DNA from 4 places in the Mesorhizobium sp. BR1-1-2 genome. Region 4 is predicted to be linked to each of the others. Evidence: predicted binding sites of a transcription regulator. Region 4 holds the regulator's gene; each other region holds the start of a gene.
The links. The regulator LexA, encoded in region 4, represses DNA repair genes until DNA is damaged. The targets are predictions, from matches to a motif close to TGTTCNNNNTGTGTTCNG.
Positions count from the first base shown of each region.

Region 1: a site for LexA is predicted at 3,266-3,283, ahead of LB551_RS08635 (YifB family Mg chelatase-like AAA ATPase). Genes of this name have one in related genera too.
Region 2: a site for LexA is predicted at 2,469-2,486, ahead of LB551_RS07950 (ImuA family protein). Genes of this name have one in related genera too.
Region 3: a site for LexA is predicted at 2,346-2,363, ahead of LB551_RS13760 (2'-5' RNA ligase family protein). Genes of this name have one in related genera too.

Region 1 is NZ_JAIUID010000003.1:437,887-442,789, forward strand. It holds gene LB551_RS08630 (malate synthase G) at 1-1,583, shown strand, start outside; gene LB551_RS08635 (YifB family Mg chelatase-like AAA ATPase) at 1,640-3,172, opposite strand; gene gshB (glutathione synthase) at 3,358-4,299, opposite strand; partial or broken gene LB551_RS08645 (GtrA family protein) at 4,373-4,746, opposite strand; gene LB551_RS08650 (glycosyltransferase) at 4,751-4,903, opposite strand, start outside.
Region 2 is NZ_JAIUID010000003.1:299,558-304,460, reverse strand. It holds gene LB551_RS07975 (HpcH/HpaI aldolase/citrate lyase family protein) at 1-74, shown strand, start outside; gene LB551_RS07970 (DUF1737 domain-containing protein) at 132-338, shown strand; gene LB551_RS07965 (hypothetical protein) at 325-1,002, opposite strand; gene LB551_RS07960 (TetR/AcrR family transcriptional regulator) at 1,172-1,801, shown strand; gene LB551_RS07955 (metallopeptidase family protein) at 1,820-2,242, opposite strand; gene LB551_RS07950 (ImuA family protein) at 2,510-3,595, shown strand; gene LB551_RS07945 (DUF6504 family protein) at 3,537-4,903, shown strand, end outside.
Region 3 is NZ_JAIUID010000005.1:258,507-263,409, forward strand. It holds gene LB551_RS13750 (substrate-binding domain-containing protein) at 1-698, opposite strand, end outside; gene LB551_RS13755 (fumarylacetoacetate hydrolase family protein) at 970-2,127, opposite strand; gene LB551_RS13760 (2'-5' RNA ligase family protein) at 2,384-3,034, shown strand; gene LB551_RS13765 (nuclear transport factor 2 family protein) at 3,166-3,519, shown strand; gene LB551_RS13770 (ArsC family reductase) at 3,722-4,075, shown strand; gene LB551_RS13775 (DUF488 domain-containing protein) at 4,308-4,661, opposite strand; gene LB551_RS13780 (aminopeptidase) at 4,685-4,903, opposite strand, start outside.
Region 4 is NZ_JAIUID010000014.1:91,840-96,742, reverse strand. It holds gene LB551_RS24480 (ComEC/Rec2 family competence protein) at 30-2,477, shown strand; gene lexA (transcriptional repressor LexA) at 2,471-3,211, opposite strand; gene LB551_RS24470 (TetR/AcrR family transcriptional regulator) at 3,677-4,348, shown strand; gene kynU (kynureninase) at 4,351-4,903, shown strand, end outside.

The DNA of each region.
Region 1 (4,903 bases), on a different contig from region 4:
GCGCGCTGCGGCTCAGCGCCGGCGCCGGCTCGACCACGCTTGCCGACGTCAGGCAGTTCGTCGCCTATCGCGGCGACGCCGCCAACCCGCAAGCCGTGCTGCTGGTGAGCAACGGCCTGCATATCGAGATCTTGATCGACCGCGACAACCAGATCGGCCGCACCGATCCGGCCGGCATCGCCGACATCATCCTGGAATCGGCGCTGACCACCATCCAGGACTGCGAGGACTCGGTCGCGGCGGTGGATGCGCAGGACAAGGTCGTCGTCTACCGCAATTGGCTCGGCCTGATGAAGGGCGACCTGGCCGAAGAGATCACCAAGGGCGGCCGGACCTTTGTCCGCAAGCTCAACCCCGATCGGTCCTACACCTCGCGCAACGGCGGCACGGTGACGCTGCCCGGCCGCTCGCTGATGCTGGTCAGGAATGTCGGCCACCTCATGACCAATCCGGCGATAACGGACCGCGACGGCAACGAGGTGCCGGAAGGCATCATGGACACGGCGATGACCGCGCTGATCGCGCTGCACGATGTCGGGCCGAACGGCCGCCGCGCCAATTCCCGCACGGGCTCGATGTATGTCGTGAAACCCAAGATGCATGGACCCGAGGAAGTTGCCTTCGCCGTCGAGATCTTCGATCGCGTCGAGGCCCTGCTCGGCATGGAAAAAAATACCATCAAGATGGGCATCATGGACGAGGAGCGGCGCACCACCGTCAACCTCAAGGAGGCGATCCGCGCCGCCAGGGAGCGCGTCGTGTTCATCAACACCGGCTTCCTCGACCGCACCGGCGACGAGATCCACACCTCGATGGAAGCCGGCCCGATGATCCGCAAGGGCGACATGAAGCAGGCTGCCTGGATTTCCGCCTACGAGGCCTGGAATGTCGACACGGGGCTGGAATGCGGGCTTGCCGGCCATGCCCAGATCGGCAAGGGCATGTGGGCGATGCCCGATCTGATGGCGGCGATGCTCACCGAGAAGATCGCCCACCCTAAGGCCGGGGCGAACACCGCCTGGGTGCCCTCGCCGACCGCGGCGACGCTGCACGCCACCCATTACCACAAGGTCGATGTGCACGCCGTACAGGCGGCGCTGAAGAGCCGGCCGAAGGCCAAGCTCGACGACATCCTGTCGGTGCCGGTCGCGGTGCGGCCGAACTGGTCGCCGGCCGATATCCAGGCGGAGCTGGACAACAATGCGCAAGGCATTCTGGGCTATGTCGTGCGCTGGATCGACCAGGGCGTCGGCTGCTCGAAAGTGCCCGACATCAACGATGTCGGCCTGATGGAGGACCGCGCCACGCTGCGCATCTCCTCGCAACACATCGCCAACTGGCTGCACCATGGCGTCTGTGCCGCAGAGCAGGTGATGGAAACGATGAAGCGCATGGCGGCGATCGTCGACCAGCAGAACCAGGGCGACCCGCTGTACCGGCCGATGGCCGCCGATTTCGACGGCTCCGTCGCCTTCCAGGCCGCCTGCGACCTCGTCTTCAAGGGCCGCATCCAGCCCAACGGCTACACCGAGCCGGTGCTGCATAAGCGGCGGTTGGAACTGAAGGCGAAGGGAGCGGCCTGAACCGGAGGGTTGGAGCCGGCGGGCGTTCCGTTCCCCTCCTCTCGAGGGAGAGCGCGCTACGCCGCCTGCGCCACGCGCTCCGAGCTCATACGATAGGAGATCGCTTCGGCCAGATGAATGCGGCCGACGGTCTCGCTGGCGTCGAGATCGGCGAGCGTGCGCGCCACTTTCAGCACCCGGTGGTAGGCACGCGCCGAGAAGGCAAGCTTTTCGCTGGCGTCCTTGAGCAGCGACAGGCCCGCTGCGTCGGGCATGGCGATCTCCTCGATGACCGCCGGCGCGCAATGCGCGTTTGTGGTGGCGCTGGTGACGCCGAGCCGTTCGAAGCGCTCGCGCTGGAGGGCGCGGGCACGCGCCACGCGCAGCGCCACGTCGGCGCTCTTCTCCGCCCGGTCGGGCCGGATCAGGTCGCTGGCCGAAACCGCCGGCACCTCGATCCTGAGATCGATGCGGTCGAGCAGCGGGCCCGAGATGCGGGCCTGATAGTCGGTGCGACAGCGCTCTCCCCGCAGGCAGCGATAGCCGGGCTCGCCGGCCATGCCGCAGCGGCACGGGTTCATCGCCGCCACAAGCTGGATGCGCGCCGGATAGGTGACGCGATGGTTGGCGCGCGCGATCATGCAGTCGCCGGTCTCCAGCGGCTGGCGCAACGCGTCGAGCGTCTGCGGTGTGAATTCGGGAAATTCGTCGAGGAACAGCACGCCGTGGTGCGCAAGCGACACTTCGCCCGGCCGCGCCCGGATGCCGCCGCCGACCATCGCCGCCATCGAGGCCGAATGGTGCGGCGCGCGGAACGGCCGCCGGTCGGTCAGCTTGCCTTCGCCGAGCTCGCCGGCGACGGAGGCGATCATCGACACTTCGAGCAATTCCTTCGGCGCCAGCGGCGGCAGGATCGACGGCAGCCGCTGCGCCAGCATCGATTTTCCCGAACCGGGCGGGCCGACCATCAGCAAATTGTGCCCGCCGGCGGCCGCCACCTCCAGCGCTCGTTTGGCCGTTTCCTGGCCCTTGATATCGGCAAGATCGGGCAGGTTGCGCGCCGCGGCATGGATGCCGGCTTCGGGTCGCGACAGCACCTGCGTGCCGCGGAAATGATTGGCGATGGCGATCAGGCTGCGCGGCGCGAGTATGTCGAAATCCTTGCCGGCCCAGGCCGCCTCCGGGCCGCAGGCGAAGGGGCAGATCAGGCCTTTTCCTTCCGCATTGGCGTCGATCGCCGCCGGCAGGGCGCCGGCGACGGCGGCAATGGTGCCGTCGAGCGAGAGTTCGCCAAGCACGACATAGCCGGCCAGCATGTCGCCCGGAATGGCGCCAAGCGCCGCCATCAGGCCGAGCGCGATCGGCAAATCGTAATGACTGCCCTCCTTGGGCAGGTCGGCGGGCGCCAGATTGACCGTGACCTTCTTGGACGGCATCGACAGGCCGGAAGCATGGAGTGCCGCCTGCACCCGTTCGCGGCTTTCGGCCACCGCCTTGTCGGCCAGGCCGACAATGTGCATGTTGACCTTGCCGGGCGCGATCATCACCTGCACGTCGACCGGCACGGCCTCGATGCCCTGGAAAGCAACCGTGCGAACCCGCGCCACCATGTTTTGCCCCCGGATCTGGGCTTGCCCCAAGCCTTTTGCAATCAGGCCGCGAAGGGCCTGGGCCGGAGACAATCACAGTTCCTCGGCTAAATCAAGAACATTACAGGAACACGCAATCGCTTAAGTTGCGGCGCGATTGTCTCCGGTTGCAAAAACGGAACATAGTTAATACGAAGTGAAAACGGCTACTTCCGCTTGGCCTCCACCGCGTCCCAGAACAGGCTGGCGATGTCGGCGCCGCCGAAGCGTTTGACTTCGCGCACGCCGGTCGGCGAGGTCACGTTGATCTCGGTCATGTAGTCGCCGATGACGTCGATGCCGACGAGGATGAAGCCGCGTTCCCTCAGTGCCGGCCCGATGCGGGCGCAGATCTCGCGTTCGCGTTCGGTCAGCTCGGTCTTCTCGGCGCGGCCGCCGACATGCATGTTGGAGCGGGAGTCGTGCTCGGCCGGCACCCGGTTGATGGCCCCGACCGGCTCGCCGTCGATCAGGATGATGCGCTTGTCGCCCTTGCGCACATCCTTCAGGTAACGCTGCACGATGTAGGGCTCACGGAACATCTGGCCGAACATTTCGAGCAGCGATGCGAGGTTGCGGTCGGCCTCCAGCAGGTGGAAGATGCCCGCGCCGCCATTGCCGTAGAGCGGCTTGACGATGATGTCGCCGAATTCCTTGCGGAAGGCGGCGACCTCCTGGGGATCCTTGGTGATCAGCGTTTCCGGCATCAGGTCGGAAAACTCGGTGACGAAGATCTTTTCCGGGCTGTTGCGCACCCAGGCCGGGTCGTTGACCACCAGCGTCCTGGGGTGGATGCGCTCCAGTATGTGCGTGGTGGTGATGTAGTTCATGTCGAAAGGCGGATCCTGTCTCAGCAGGATCACATCCATCTCCGACAGGTCGGTGCGCACCTTCTCCCCCAGCGAATAGTGGCTGCCCTTTTCGTCGCGCACCTGCATCTCTTCGATGCGGGCGAACACCTTGCCGTCGCGCAGCGACAGCCGGTCGGGCGTGTAGTGGTAGAGCTGATGGCCGCGCCGCTGCGCCTCCAGCGACAGCGCGAAAGAAGTGTCTCCGGCGATCGACACGGTGGAGATGTGGTCCATCTGGACGGCGATTTTCAGCTTCATGTCAGGTCCCCAGCACGGTCGATGAGAGAGCGATATAAGGGTCCCGGCGCCTTCTGCCAATCGGGCCACGCCGCTAGCGGTCGAAGACCAGCCTGGAATAGCCGAGGAAGGACACCGCCATCGCGGTCAGCGAAGCGAAAGCAAGGGCGGCCAATGGCGGGGTTGTCGGCAGAACGACAAGGATGGCGCAGTAGACCAGATAGTTGGCGATGCTGGTGGCGATGCCGACGCCGCCATAGCGCGCGCCTTCCCGCACCAAGCGCGGCTCGACGGCGAGAAGGTCAGATGCCGGTTTATCTGCCAGGTAACGCAGAGTGCAAAGCCGATGGACAGCATGCGGGCGCTGAAAGGGCCGAGCGGCGTGACCGCGAGCAGCAGCCAGAGGGCGGCAGCGTCGGCGACGAAGCCGATGCCGCCGGCAAAGAGGAAGCGGATGAGACGGCTCACCGCTTCATGCGGCGCGAGGCGTCTTGCCTGGGCCGGCCTTCGCGGCAGTCGGCTCGCTGGCGCGCTCGCGCCGCTCGATGCGGCCCGAAGGCATCGACAGGTAGAAGATGCGCTTCTGTTCGGCGCGGCCGCGCGACACCGAATCGAGGATCACGCC
Region 2 (4,903 bases), on a different contig from region 4:
GAAGAATGGTCGAACGGCTGCACCTGGCGCAGGCCGAAAAACTGCTGGCGAAGGCCGCGGCCGTCGGCGCATGATGTGCCATGTGTGGATTGCCGATCGCGGGCGATGGGACTGACGACAGGAATTGAATGATGAAACTCTACCGCTTTCTCACCGCTCCGGACGACGCCAGCTTCTGCCACAAGGTGACGGCGGCCCTGAACAAGGGCTGGCATCTGTTCGGCTCGCCCACATATGCCTACGACAAGAAGACCAAGACCATGCGCTGCGGCCAGGCCGTGGTGAAGGATGTCGAGGGCCAGGAATACGGGCCGGACACCAAGCTCAGCGATTGGTAGGCCCTCGCATCCACAGCCACGCCGCCAGCCAGGCGATCGATGCCGCAAGCGTCGCCAAGCCCAAATCAAGAGCGAGCTCCGGAACGAACGCACGAAGCGCGATCGGCACCGCGCCAATGAGATAGAGGGCGAGAGGAATGCGCGGCACGCCTCTTGCAACGGCGAGAGAGATCACAAACGCGAGCGTTCCAACCAGAAAAAGAACTGAACTGGCGACCAGAGCCAGACCGAGCGGCCCGGTCCGCAGCTCGACGATGGTTGCGAGCGGAAGCTTCGAAAATACCAGATTGATCACCACTTCCACGCCTACCAGACTTGCCAGTGCAACGAAGTTGACGACAAACGCGACAGTGCCGAACAGCCCCGCGCGCCGGCCAAACGCAAGAAACAGGCCCACGACGAGGCCAAGCGCCAATATCTCGGCGACCGGCGCGAGAAGTTGCGTCAGATCGGTGGTCGCGATGAGCGAGCTGCGTTTAGCCGCGTTGACCAGAAGAATAAGCGCGCTTCCCATCCCGGCGACGGCGGCAAGCCGATAAAGCGTGAAGGAGGGCACAGTCGCGCTCGACGGGACAATCGCGAAATTCTCCTGCTGAGGTTCTTCGGCTGGACTCTGACGCGAAATGACCGATTGCGGGCGGGGTGAGGCTGTTCTGGCGAGCATGTTCGTCTCCTCAGCGGGGAGTTCCGGAGCCGCGAAGACCGCAGGCCTGTTCCGATCCCATCAGTAATCACTGCTTACATGCTCTGGCCGGAATTGTAAACGGCGATTACATAGATCGCGGAATCATGCTACAGAGGCGGGAGCAGCTCCGCGGAACGAAGGGAAAGAGATGGCAAAAGCCAAGGCGCCTCATCGCACTGGTTACCACCATGGCAATTTGCGGGAGGTCCTGATCGATGCCGCGGTTCAACTGGTCGAGGAAGGCGGCCCCGACAATGTGAGCGTGCGCGAAGCCGCAAAACGTGCCGGCGTTTCCCCAGGTGCGCCGTTCCGCCACTTTAGCAACAAGACCGCATTGATGACGGCTGTCGCGGAGCAGGCAATGAGCCGGTTCCGCTCGGAGATCACGGACGCGGTCGAGAAGGTTGCGACGGACGATCCGATCGAACGCTTTGCCGCTGTTGGAATCGCCTATTTACGCTGGGCAATTCGAAACCCCACCCACTTCCAGATCATCTCGACACGCAATCTTATTGATTGGGATGCTTCAGAGTCGCTGCGTCACGATAACCAAGCGGTGCGTTCGCTGATGGAAGCGTCAATGGCAGAAGCACAGCGACGAAACATGCTCCGGTCGGACGACATGGCAGAGACCCAGATAGCCGCGAGGGCGCTCGTCTACGGGCTCGCACGCATGTACATTGATGGACATTTTGCGCAATGGGCAGTGGCAGGACATACCGGGGAGCAAACTGTGCAGAACGTATTAAAACATTTCGTCACACTCATTGTGAAATGACGGCCTGACGTAGAACCGTCACTCGGCCGCCTCTTCGATCTTCTCCATATCGTCGTCGGAGAGGCCGAAATGGTGGCCGATCTCGTGGATCAGCACATGGGTGACGATGTCGCCCAAGGTCTCCTCGTTCTCGGCCCAGTAGTCGAGAATGGCGCGGCGGTAGAGCGTGACGCGGTTCGGGCCTTCGCCGGTCTGCGGGTTCCAGCGCTCGGCAATGCCGCGTCCCTCGAACAGGCCGAGCAGGTCGAAGGGCGTTTCCAGCGACAGGTCGTCCATGATCTCGTCGGTCGGGAATTCGGCGATCTGGATGATGATCTCGCCGGTCAGCTTGCGAAAATCCTCGGGCAGATGGGCGTAGGCCTCCAGCGCCAGGAACTCCATCTCGTCGATCGACGGCGAAAGCTGGTCATGCCAGACGCGGGTCTTGTAGATGCGGGCCATGCTTTGTCCTTTGATCCCGGCATATAGGCTTTCGCGCCACAATCGGCAAATGACGCGGGATTTCCCCGGTTCAAACCCGGAGCAGGGAATTGCGCATGGCGCCGGGGGCCGTTTCGCCTGGCTTGGGGGCGCGGCCGGCTTTCCCGGCCAAACGCGACACTCCTATCGGAGAGGAATAAATTCCCCGTGAGTCTGCTTGACTCTTGGGGTCGCCTCTGGAATCAATAGGAACATAACAGGAACAATTGTGAGTGGAAGCTGACCGTCATGGCGATGACCGCCGTGGCGCGGGAGACTGTTTTTGCCCTGCGCCGCCAGATCGCGAAGATCGAGGGAACGCTGCCCGAGCGCCTGCAGGCGCCGGCCGGCGCGGCTTCCGACGACGGCATGGCCGACGCGGACCGCACCGTGGTCCGGCGCGGCATCGCCGTGGCCAGGCCGGATGCTTTCCTGCGCACCGGCGTCGGCCGGCTCGATGCCCTCTTGGGGGGCCATTTGGGCGACGATCTGGGCGGCGGCCTGCCGAAAGCGGCCTTGAACGAAATCCATGGCGTCGAGACCCGCGATGCCGGAGCCGTCGCCGGCTTCGCCCTGTCGCTCGCCAGCCTGATCCTCAAGCCCAGCCTGATCCTCAAGCAAGGATCGCGATTGCCGGTGCTTTGGATCGGCACCCAGGGGGTTTTTCGCGAGGCGGGCTTTCCCTATGCCAGGGGCCTCCACGCCGCCTTCGGCATCGAGCCGGAGCAATTGCTGTTCTCCGAGGCGCCAAGGCTCGCCGATGCGCTGTGGGTCGCCGAGGAGGCGGCCCGCATGACGGCGCTCGCCGCCGTCATCCTTGAAGTCCGCGGCAATCCGCAGCGGCTGGACCTGACCGCGACGCGCCGGCTGCACGCCCGCGCGCAGAGCGCCGGCCGGCCGGTCTTCCTGCTGCGGCAGGCGGCCGAACCCGAACCGACGGCGGCGCCCGTCCGCCTCATCGTCTCGCCGGCGCCGGCAGGGCCGCGCGACACGGTCGCCGGGCCGCTTGCCGGCTCGATCGGCCGCCCCGCCTTCACCATCAGCATCGGCAAGAGCCGCACGGCCCTGCCAGGACAATTCATATTGGAGTGGAACCCCGATGAACGCGTATTCGATGAAAGAAAGATTGGGGAAAGAAGGATTGGGGAAAGAAGGGCCGGGGAAGAACGAGCAAAGAATCCTGTCCCTGTGGTTTCCCTATATAGCGGCCGAACGGATCCTGCGGCAGCGCCTGGGGCGGTCGTGGCGTTCCCGGCCGTCGGATCACCGGCCGCTGGTGATCAGCCATCGCGACAGCAACGCGCAGCGCATCTTAGCCCTCGACGAGCGGGCTGAGGCGCTGCATCTGAAGCCCGGCATGGGCATTGCCGACGCGCGCGCCATGCATCCGTCGATCGACATAGTGGAGGCCGATGCCGAAGCCGACCGGCGCCTGCTCGAAGGCCTTGCCGACTGGTGCGACCGCTACACCCCGCTGGTGGCGCTCGACGGGACCGACGGCCTGTTCCTCGACGTCACCGGCTGCACCCATCTTTTCGGCGGCGAACGCACCATGCTGGACGAGATCCTGTCGCGCTTCTTCCAGCAAGGGTTCGACGTCCGCGCCGGTCTTGCCGCGACGCCCGGCGCCGCCTGGGCGGCGGCGCGGTTCTGCGGCGACCGCATCGTTGCCGGCGGCGAGGAGGAAGCGCTTCTGGCGCCCTTGCCGCTGGCGGCGCTGCGCATCGCGCCGGAAATCCGCGCCAGCCTGGAAAGCGTCGGCCTGCGTACGGCGGGCGCGGTCATGGCCGCGCCGCGCGCGCCGCTCGCCCGCCGCTTCGGCGGCTCCCTGCTGTTGCGCCTCGACCAGGCGCTCGGCCGCCTCGACGAGGCGGTGTCGCCGCGCCTGCCCGTCGCGCCGCTTTCGGTCGAACGCCATTTGGCCGAGCCCGTCACGCTGACAGAGGACATAGAACGGCTGGTGGGCATGCTGGCGACGACCCTGAAGATCGACCTCGAGCGGCGCGGCGAAGGCGCGAGAAGCCTGGCGCTGCTCTTGTTCCGCGTCGACGGCGCCGTCAGCCGCATCGCGCTCGGCACGTCGCGGCCGATGCGCGAACCGCGGCTGATCCAGAAATTGTTCCATGAGCGGCTGGCCGCCCTCGAGCAGCATATCGATGCCGGCTATGGCTTCGACCTGGTGCGGCTCTCGGTGCTGGCGGCGGCCGTCTTCGACATGCCGCAAGCCGACCTGACAGGCGAAGCGACCGACGACGGCGCCGATATCGCGCTGTTCGCCGACCGCATCCGCGCCCGGCTCGGCGAGGGGGCGGTTCTCAAACCGGTCGCCGTGGAAAGCCACCTGCCCGAGCGTGCCGTCGCCACCATCCCCTTCACCGAAAGCCCGCGCCGCACCACGCCGCCGAAGAAACCGGACAGGATGCAGGCGCCGATGACCATCTTCCCGCCGGAGCGGCCGATCCGGCTTTTCCGCTCGCCCGAGCCGATCGAGGTGCCGGCCACCGAAATGCCCGAGGGACCGCCGCTGAATTTCCGCTGGCGGCGCGCGCTCTACCGGGTCGCCCGGGCCGAAGGGCCCGAACGCATCGCGCCGGAATGGTGGCGTGAATCTTCAAGCGACGAGGCGGCGTCGACACGCGACTA
Region 3 (4,903 bases), on a different contig from region 4:
ACGCCGACCTGGTCGAACACGCGTTTGATCGAGCCGGTGACGAGGTCGCCAAGGCCGATGATCGCCTTCACCTTGGCCTTGTTGGCGGTGAGATAGTCGACCATGCGATTGATCACTTCGGCCTGGTCGAGCGTCGCCTCGGTCACCTCATAGGTGATGCCGAGCGGCTCGAACACGCTCTTGATGCCTTCCTCCTCCTGGACGCCGTAGGTGGCGCCGGGAATCTCGACCGGCATCCAGACGAAGTCGCCCTTCTTCACCAGGCCCTTGTCGACCAGGTATTGCGCCCAGTGCTTGCCGAAGGTTACGTTGTCACCGCCGACATAGGCGTTGAAATTGGCCTTGGGATCGGGCGTGTTGAAGTTGATGATCGGGATGTTGGCCGCGCGGGCTTCCTTGACGATCTCGACAAGGCTGCCCGGATCGGGGCTGGTGGTGGTGATACCGTCGGCCTTGGCCGAGATCGCGGCCCGCACCGCCTCCTGCTGGGAGGCGACGTCGCCATTGTGGAACGAGGTGTTGACGGTGTTGCCGGTGTCCTTGGCCCATTGCTTGGCGCCGGCAAGGAAGTAGGTCCAGACCGGATCGGCCGGGCCGCCATGTGAAATCCAGTAGAACGTCTTGGCCTGCGCCGCCGCCGGAATGACCGTCAGCGCGACCAGCAGGCCGTATAGAACCACTCTTAGCCGTGTCAGCATTTGATTTCCTCCCGTTTGAAATTGATCAGTTTGAAACCGCCCTTTGATCGGGCAAGATCGCGTCCTCCTCGCCAACGCCGTGTTGGATGATCAGAGCATCCTCTTTTTCGACAAATGGCAAGCCTCCGCCTGTCAGTCGTAGTCAGCGCCTGACGGGGCGCCATCAGGAGACCCATCAGATTGCATCAGTTCGAATGATTTTTCGCGGCATGCGATACCGGCCTCGAGGGTCGCCGGAGCGATGGTTGACCGCCTCCGGCAACGCGAGGAGCTAGAGGAGGCCGGCCCTGGCAAGATCGCGCATCAGATGGCTGGCGCCGTAGGTCCAGTGCGGGCAGTCCGGCGACAACCGCACCCGGTTGACCAGCGCGCCGAACTTCTCCGACGAGATGGTGACGATGTCGCCGACCTTGTGGGTAAACCCCTTGCCCTTCTCGCCGCGATCCTTCGACGGCACGAACATGGTGCCGAGATAGAGCGCCAGGCCGTCGGGGTATTGGTGATGCGGGCCCATGGCGGCGGCGACGAGCTCTTCGGGAGAGCGGCTGATCTCGGCCATCGAGCTTGCGCCCTCGAGCTCGAACCCGTCCTCACCCTCGACCTTGAGGCGCACCACCGCGTTCTTCACGTCGTCGATGGAGAACGTGCCGTCGAACAGGCGGATGAAGGGGCCGAGCGAGGCGGAGGCGTTGTTGTCCTTGGCCTTGCCGAGGAGCAGCGCGGAGCGCCCTTCGACGTCGCGCAGATTGACGTCGTTGCCGATGGTGGCGCCGACGATCTTGCCGCTGCTGCCGGCGATCACTGCGATCTCCGGCTCCGGATTGTTCCAGGTCGAGACGGGATGCAGGCCGACATCGGCGCCGAAACCGACCGAGGCCATCGGCTGGCATTTGGTGAAGATCTCGGCATCCGGACCGATGCCCACTTCCAGATATTGCGACCAGGCGCCGCGCGAGATCAGCTTGGCCTTGATCTCCATCGCTTCGGGAGACCCCGGCTTGAGCTTGGACAGATCGTGGCCGATCAGCCCGGCAATGTCGGCGCGGATGGCATCGGCCCGTTCCGCCGAACCGCGCGCCTGTTCCTCGATGACGCGTTCCAACAGGCTGACGACGAAGGTGACGCCCGAGGCCTTGATTGCCTGCAGGTCGACCGGGGAGATGAGATAGGGCTTTGCCGGATCACGCGCGGCCTCGAAACTGTTGGCCGCGATGTCGTCGAGCGAGCCGATCGGCTTGCCCCTGGCCGAGCGCACATAACCGGCCGGATCGGCCATCTCGCAGATATCACGCACGGTCGGCGCCGTGCTCGACGTGATGTCGAAGACGGTGCCATCACGCACCGTGACCACCAGGGGATGCGAGGCATCGCTGCTTCTGGCGCGCCCGACAAAAAGGCCTTCGGCGGGCAGATGCATCGGGTTCGTCATGCGTGCGGTCCTCTGATCATCGAAATGCGGCTTGCCGGTTCGGCGCGGCACTTTCACCGGATTCCTGTCAAAGGTCTATCCCGTTTGTGGTGATCCAGGCGCCATGTCTGCCGGCGTCGTCGGCCATTGGCCTACCGCAAGGAAGCACTCCTTGGGGGTTGGATGCATGCGGCGGTGCGGGAGCCCCAATGCCTGCGTCATTTTTTTGGGCTTGAGTTTGTTCTTGTTTTGTTCTAATATGCTCAACCTGAGTCAATTGGCGGACGAGATCAGTATGAGTGGGCAACCCGCATTCGGAACCGCGAGGAACGGCCAGGCCTTTTTTCGATGGGAGCAGGCGGGGAAGCATCTCCACCGGCTGTTCTTTGCCATCCTCGTCGGCAGCGCGATTGCTGGTCGTCTCGCGCGAAAGGCCATTGCCTTGAACCGTGAGTTCGGATTGCAAGGCTGGCTGGTCCCGGAAAATCACATCCACATCTCGCTTGTCGGCCTCGGCGACCATGAGGAGTATCCGCAAGAACTGGTAGAGACCGCCTGTCATATCGGATCGATGATCGTTGCGAAGCCCTTCGAGGTCTCGTTCGATCGCCTGTCGGCTTTTGGCGGTGGCGCGCTGGTCCTGCGCGGCAACGATGGCAATCCGTCGCTGCAAAAGTTCTGGCGTGATCTGACGGCGGTGATCTCGGACAGTCCGTTGAAACCCTTTCTCACCAGGTCCATGGAACCGCATGTTACGTTGCTTCGTGACGAAGTGGGCGTTCCCAGGGTACGCGAGCGGTCGATCGATCCGGTCGGCTGGACGGTCCGGGATTTTGTGCTGATCCACAGTCTCATCGGGAAGAGCGCCTACAAGCAGCCCGGACGTTGGCGGCTGACCGGCCAGGACGATGCACTGCCCGCCATGTGAGAGCCTGGAACCGTCCCCACATGCGCCGCGCGGTCCATCCTCCTGACAGGACATGTCAGCTATCAAGCGGAACGATGATGGCAGGCCGACGAGCTTTCCCTATTTGCAAGACGTCTGAACAGGAGGAACACATGACCAACGCGGAAATTGCGAAGGATTTCACGGCGCTTCTCAAGCGCGGTGACTACGAAAGCGCTGCCGAGAAATATAACGCCGACGACATCGTCAGCTATGAAGCGATGGAGGGGCCGATGGCCGTCTGCCGTGGCAAGGATTCTGTCAAGCAGAAGGGCCAGTGGTGGCAGGAAAACAACGAGGTCCATGGCGGCTCCGTCGAGGGCCCTTACGTCAACGGCGACCAGTTCGCCGTGCGCTTCACATTCGACATAACGCCCAAGGCCACGGGCCAGCGTGTCACCATGGACGAGGTTGGCCTGTACACGGTGAAGAACGGCAAGATTGCCGAAGAGCGCTTCTATTATTGACACGGGTTTTCCGGCTGTCGGCACATTTCGCGCATCCTAGGCGGCCACGATCATGTCCTGGCCGCTATCCCTATGCACGTCGTTCACGGATCGGCGACCGCCATTGAAGAAACTCACCCCTCGATGATTCGGCCGGCCGCTGGCAAAGCGCGCGGGGGCTGCTTAACCTGCCGCCAGATTCGAAGTCCGAAAGGCGCCTGTTTTGACGATCACCATGTACGGCATCACCACTTGCGACACGATCAGGAAGGCCCGCGTCTGGCTGGAAGGCCATGCAGTGCCATATCGTTTCCACGATTACCGGGCCGAAGGGATCGAGGCGGGCAGGCTGGATGACTGGGCCCGCAAGGTCGGCTGGGAAAAGCTGCTCAATAAGGGCAGCACGACGTTCCGCGAGTTGCCGGAGAAGGATAAACAGGACCTGGATGAAAAGAAGGCCAAAGCCCTGATGCTGGCCAAGCCGACGATGATCAAACGGCCTGTGCTGGAGCTTGGCGACCAGATTTTGGTTGGGTTCAAGCCGGATGTTTACGAGGCGGCGGTGGGCGGGAAGTAGAACAACACTCCGTACCCGGCGTTCCTTCGCGCCCCCTCTGTCCGGCCGGACATCTCCCCACGAGGGGGGATTGGCTGCAACGGCGGCTTTCGCAAATCGCCAATGTGGAACCGGGGCGCGGCAACTGCCGATCTCCCCCCAAGTGGGGGAGATGTCCGGCAGGACAGAGGGGGGCGCTGCCCCGCCGGCGTCTCAAGGCTAACGCGCTCCCACCAGCTGGAAGTGTGGTCGCTCAATCCGCGCGCAAATACCCCATCAGCGCGACCGCATTGTTGTGTGCCTCGTCATGCGCGCCGTAGAGCAGCGTCACCTTGCCGTCGCGGAGCAGGGCGCGCAGTTGCGCCACCGCCTCGCCATTGCCGTCCAGTTCGGCACGATACCGCTTCTGAAACTCTGCCCAGCGTTCAGGCTCGTGCCCGAACCACTTGCGCAGCTCGTCGCTCGGCGCGATCTCTTTCAGCCATAGCGCCAGCGCGGCGTCCTTCTTGGCGACGCCGCGCGGCCAGATGCGGTCGACCAGAACCCGCTGGCCATCGGCCTTTTCGGGTGCCTCATACACCCGCTTGACCACGATCTCGAAGGCCATCGGCTCTCCTTCGTGCGCTCCCGTCAGGCCCACTCGCCCTTGCGCATGACCGGCACGCGGCTGCCATCCTTGCCGACGCCGTCGATGTCGATCTTGTCCGAGCCGATCATCCAGTCGATGTGGATGAAGCTCTTGTTGCCGCCGCGCTCCGCGATCTCGGCCTGGCTGAGCGAGGCGCCGTCGACGAAGCACTTCGAATAGCACTGGCCGAGCGCGATGTGGCAGGCGGCGTTTTCGTCGAA
Region 4 (4,903 bases):
GGGTGTCGAGGGCGCAAGGGGCAGACCCGATGGCTGGAGCGGGCCGGGCCGCGGAGGAAGGCGACGACGTCGTTGCTGGCGTCAGCGAACGCTCGCTTTTTGCCATGCCCGCGCCGGTCTCATTGCCGCTGGCGCCGCCGCCCTTGCAGCAGCCGGGCAAGTCGCTGCCGCCGGATGTTTCCGCGCCGCCTGGCGTCCCTGCTGTCCGCGCGGCCTCGCGCCTGCGCCGGGAGTTCGGTCGTGCTTCATGGCCTCGCCTGCGCAACGGAGTGGCCAGAGCCGCCGAGCTCGAACTCGATCGGGGCGTAGCCTTCCTGCTGATACCGGTGTTCCTGGCATGCGGATCGGTGGCCTATTTTTCGCTGGCGGCGGAGCCGGGCTTTGCCAAGCCTCTCGCGATCGCGATCCTGATGGCGCTGTGCGCGCTCGTTTCGCGCTCATGGTCGAAAACCCATCTGTGCTTCATGGCGGCGCTGTTGTGCGCACTCGGCATGCTCGCCGGCAAAGTCGAGACCTGGCGGGCGGGAACGCGGATGCTGGGCTCGGAAATCTCCACGCAAATCACCGGCCGCGTCGTTTCAGTCGACCAGATGGAGACCGGTCGCATCCGGCTGACCATCGACGTGACATCGACCGCACGGCCGAAACTACGCTACGCGCCGGAGCGCGTCCGCCTTTCGGCGCGCAAGGTGCCGGCTGAGGTGACGGCCGGCTCGCTCGTGACCGGCTATGCCAAGCTGTTGCCGCCGACCGGGCCGGTGCGGCCGGACAGCTACGACTTTTCCTTCGACAGCTACTTCGCCGGCATCGGTGCCAGCGGGTTCTTTCTCGGCAATCCCAAGATCGTCTCGGCCGATGATAGGCCGCTGTGGGCCGCCCTTTCAGCCGCCATCGAGAGTGCTCGTGAAAGCATTGCCGACCATATCAGGGACAGCATCGGCGGCGCCGAGGGCGAGATCGCCGCGGCGCTGATCGTGGGCGTGCGCGCCGGGATTCCCGACGAAATCAACGAAGCGATGCGACGCACCGGCATCTACCACATCATCTCCATTTCCGGGCTGCACATGGCGCTGGTCGCCGGCACCGTCATGGGGCTGCTGCGTGGTGGCTTCGCGCTGTTCCCGAACTTTTCCTCCCGCCGGCCGGTCAAGAAATACGCGGCCGCGGCGGCACTTTTCTCGATCGCCGCCTATCTCGTCATTTCGGGCGTCGTCGTTGCCGCCGAACGCAGCTTCATCATGCTGGCGGTGATGCTGATCGCCGTCCTGTTCGATCGGGCGGCACTCACCATGCGCAATCTGGCTATTTCGGCGATCGCCGTCATCGTGGTGTCGCCGCACGAGGTGGTAGGGCCGAGCTTCCAAATGTCGTTCGCCGCCACCGCGGCCCTGGTCGGCGCCTATGCCGGCTGGTCGGATCGCAAAGCCGACAAAGCGCGGACCCCGCCGCAACGGACCTTGCCTGGCCTCCTGACGCGAAAATTGCTGCTGGCGACAGGTAGGCTGGCGATGACCTCGATCATCGCGGGAAGCGCCACGGCGCTTTTCGCCATCTGGCATTTCCAGCGCGTTTCACCACTCAGCCTGTTCGCCAATCTTGCAGTCATGCCGATCGTTTCCGTCGTGATGTTCCTTGCGGTTGCCAGCGCGCTGCTGATGCCGTTCGGGTTCGATGGACCATCGCTTTATCTGATGGGCAAGGGACTGACCGTGATGATCACCATATCGGGATGGATCTCGCAACGCTCGCCGGTCGACGCGGTCGGGTTGATTTCGCAGCAATCCGTCCTTCTGGTGGCGATCGCCCTGGTCATCGCGACGATGGCCACGACATGGCTGCGGCTGGCGGCACTTCCCTTCGCGCTCGCCGGCCTGTTGACCGTCTCGGACACGCGCACGCCGGACGTGCTGATTTCGGAGGATGCCCGCCTGGTGGCGCTGCCGATCGGCGGCGGCGAGCTCGCGATCAACCGGGCGCGTCCGAACGAATTCACCGTCGACAACTGGAAACGCGCGCTGAAATCCGAAACCATCGTCGCGCCGGAACTGTTCGACAGCGGAGACCGACAGTTCGACGTCTTCGATCCCGCGCAACTTCCGGCGGGAGCGCCTTTCTATTGCTTCACCGGCCTGTGCATGGCCCGGCATCCCTCCGGGGCGATCATCGCGCAGGTGGAGGATCGCAAGGATGCCTGGAGGGCCTGCGCCTATGCGGATCTGATCGTCATCGACGACCCGGGGGGCTACGACCCCTGCCACAATCCGCTGGTCCTCGTCATCACCAAGCGGCAGCTCGCTCGGAACGGAAGTGCCGCCGTCTTCTTCGACCAGCAATCGGCGACGGAACCGGCCCAGGTCAGCTTTGCCGTCGACAGGCCATATCGGCCCTGGCACGAACAGCGAAAATTCTCGCGCGAGGCACGGGGACTGCCGCCCTACCGCAAACCCGAAAAGCCCAACGCCGAACCCGCTCAGTAGCGCCTGATCAGTCCGACCAGCTTGCCTTGCACCTTGACCCTGTCCGGTCCGAAAATACGTGTTTCATAAGCCGGATTGGCGGCCTCGAGCGCAATCGAGGCGCCCTTGCGACGGAAGCGCTTCAGCGTCGCTTCCTCCTCGTCGACCAGGGCCACGACAATCTCGCCGGGACTTGCGGTGTCGGCGTTGCGAATGATGACCGTATCGCCGTCGAAGATGCCGGCCTCGATCATCGAATCGCCCTTGACCTCCAGCGCATAATGCTCGCCGCCCATGATCATGTCCGGCGGCACCGAGATGGAATGCGTCTGATGCTGGATAGCGTCGATCGGCACGCCGGCCGCGATACGGCCCATGACCGGGATCGAAACCGCTGAAACCGCGTCGTCGTCATTGCCGGCGGCGGGCAGGCGCGAGGGCGCCGCCGGCTTGATCTGCCTGTTAAGGCCGCCCTGTCCAAGGCTGCCCTGGATGACGCTCGGGGAGAACTTCTTTGCCGCGTTAAGACCCGGCGCGATCGAATCCGGCAGGCGCAGCACCTCCAGCGCGCGCGCCCGGTTCGGCAGGCGGCGAATGAAGCCGCGCTCCTCCAACGCCGTGATCAGCCGATGAATTCCCGACTTGGAGGCGAGGTCCAGCGCTTCCTTCATCTCGTCGAAGGACGGCGGAATGCCGCTTTCCTTCAGCCGTTCATGGATGAACATCAAGAGTTCATGTTGCTTGCGCGTGAGCATGGCGGCCCCCAAAGGCATTGCACGAAGGGTCTGGAATCAGAATCAGAAAACAAACCCAGAACAAACACTATCTGTTCCAGTTGTGTTCCGCAACCATTTAAAGTTTAATGAATTTGTTAAGGCGGCGGAAACGAAAGGCCCTCCTGCAGCCAGCATCCTGCCAGCGCCGTCCGTCGTCAATGCGCTCTCAGCCTCTTTGAAACTATTTTGGTTAATGGCCTGTGGCCCGGCCGATCTCCACTCTTGGTACAAGCCTGCAAACCGTGTGGCCGGCAGGTGCCGGCTGCCTTTTGGGGCGGATCAAAATCTCCGCAGCTCGTGAACGAAACGAAACCAAAATGCCAACTTCCTGCCGGAAAGCGGCCAGGCATCACCGAATGCGACGGGCTGCGTTCGTTCGCTCCTTGCTTCCGGTTCGCTTGACTAAACCGTATAACAATATACGGTTTTCGAAGAGGGACACCAATGACCACGCCGAAGCAGGCCGCGCGACGTGAACGGATAGAGGAGGCCGCCTATGCGGTGCTCCGGGAAACCGGCTACAGAAGCGCTTCCCTGCTTGCCATCGCCAAGCGGGCATCGGCCTCGAACGAAACCCTCTACAACTGGTACGGCAACAAGCAGGTCCTGTTTCGATCCTTGATCGAAGCGAATGCGGGAGAAGCAAGGAAGCTGCTGGAGGACGCCCTTCGCCAGGCGCGCGATCCGCTCGAAACCCTGAACTTGCTCGGGCCAGTCCTGCTGACCCTTGTGACGGGCGACAAGGCGGTGGCGCTCAATCGCGCCGCAGCCGGCGACGTCAACGATACAGGCACGCTTGGCCAGTCGATCGCGCAATTCGGCCGCAATACCATAATGCCGCTCGTTGGCGACCTGCTTCGAACCGCAAGTCGGGCCGGCCTGATCGCCTGTGACGATCCTGCCGAAGCCGCCGACATCTACGTCCGGCTTTTGATCGGCGATCTCCAGGTTCGCCGGATCGTCGGAGTGCTCGAGGAATTGCCTCGGCCGGAAATCGAGCAAAGATCGAACCGGGCGTTCACCCTGTTCTTGCGCCTCTATGCGGCCAGCCCTTGCCCCGGCGGCAAAACGGCCGGCCCCTTTCCGGGGCGCTCTTCTCACCGAGGAACATCGTGACCATGAGCAAAATTCCCGATCTCGCAGCGATCGAGGCAATGGACACCGCGGATCCGCTGCGTGCCATGCGTGACCGCTTCACCTTGCCTCAAGGGGTGATCTATCTCGACGGCAATTCGCTGGGCGCCGCTTCGCCCGCCGTGTTCGGGGAGCTGCAGCAGGCCGCCACGCAGGAGTGGGCGCAGGATCTGATCCGCGCCTGGAACACCGCCGGCTGGTTCGACATGCCGGTCGAACTCGGCGACCAGCTCGGGCGCCTGATCGGGGCCGCCGCCGGCCAGACGGTGGTCTGCGATACCACCTCGATCAACATCTACAAGGTGCTGCATGCGGCACTCGGGATGCGGCCGGACAGGTCGGTCATCGTCGCCGAGGGGGACAGCTTTCCGACCGATCTCTATATGGCCGAAGGCGTTGCCTCGACGCGGCCGGGCACGATGCTGCGGCTCGAGGGCGTCGATGCGCCGACCATAGAAGAACTGATCGACGAGCAGGTCGCGGTCATCCTGGTCAACCACGTCAACTACAAATCCGGGCAGCTGCGCGACATGGCCG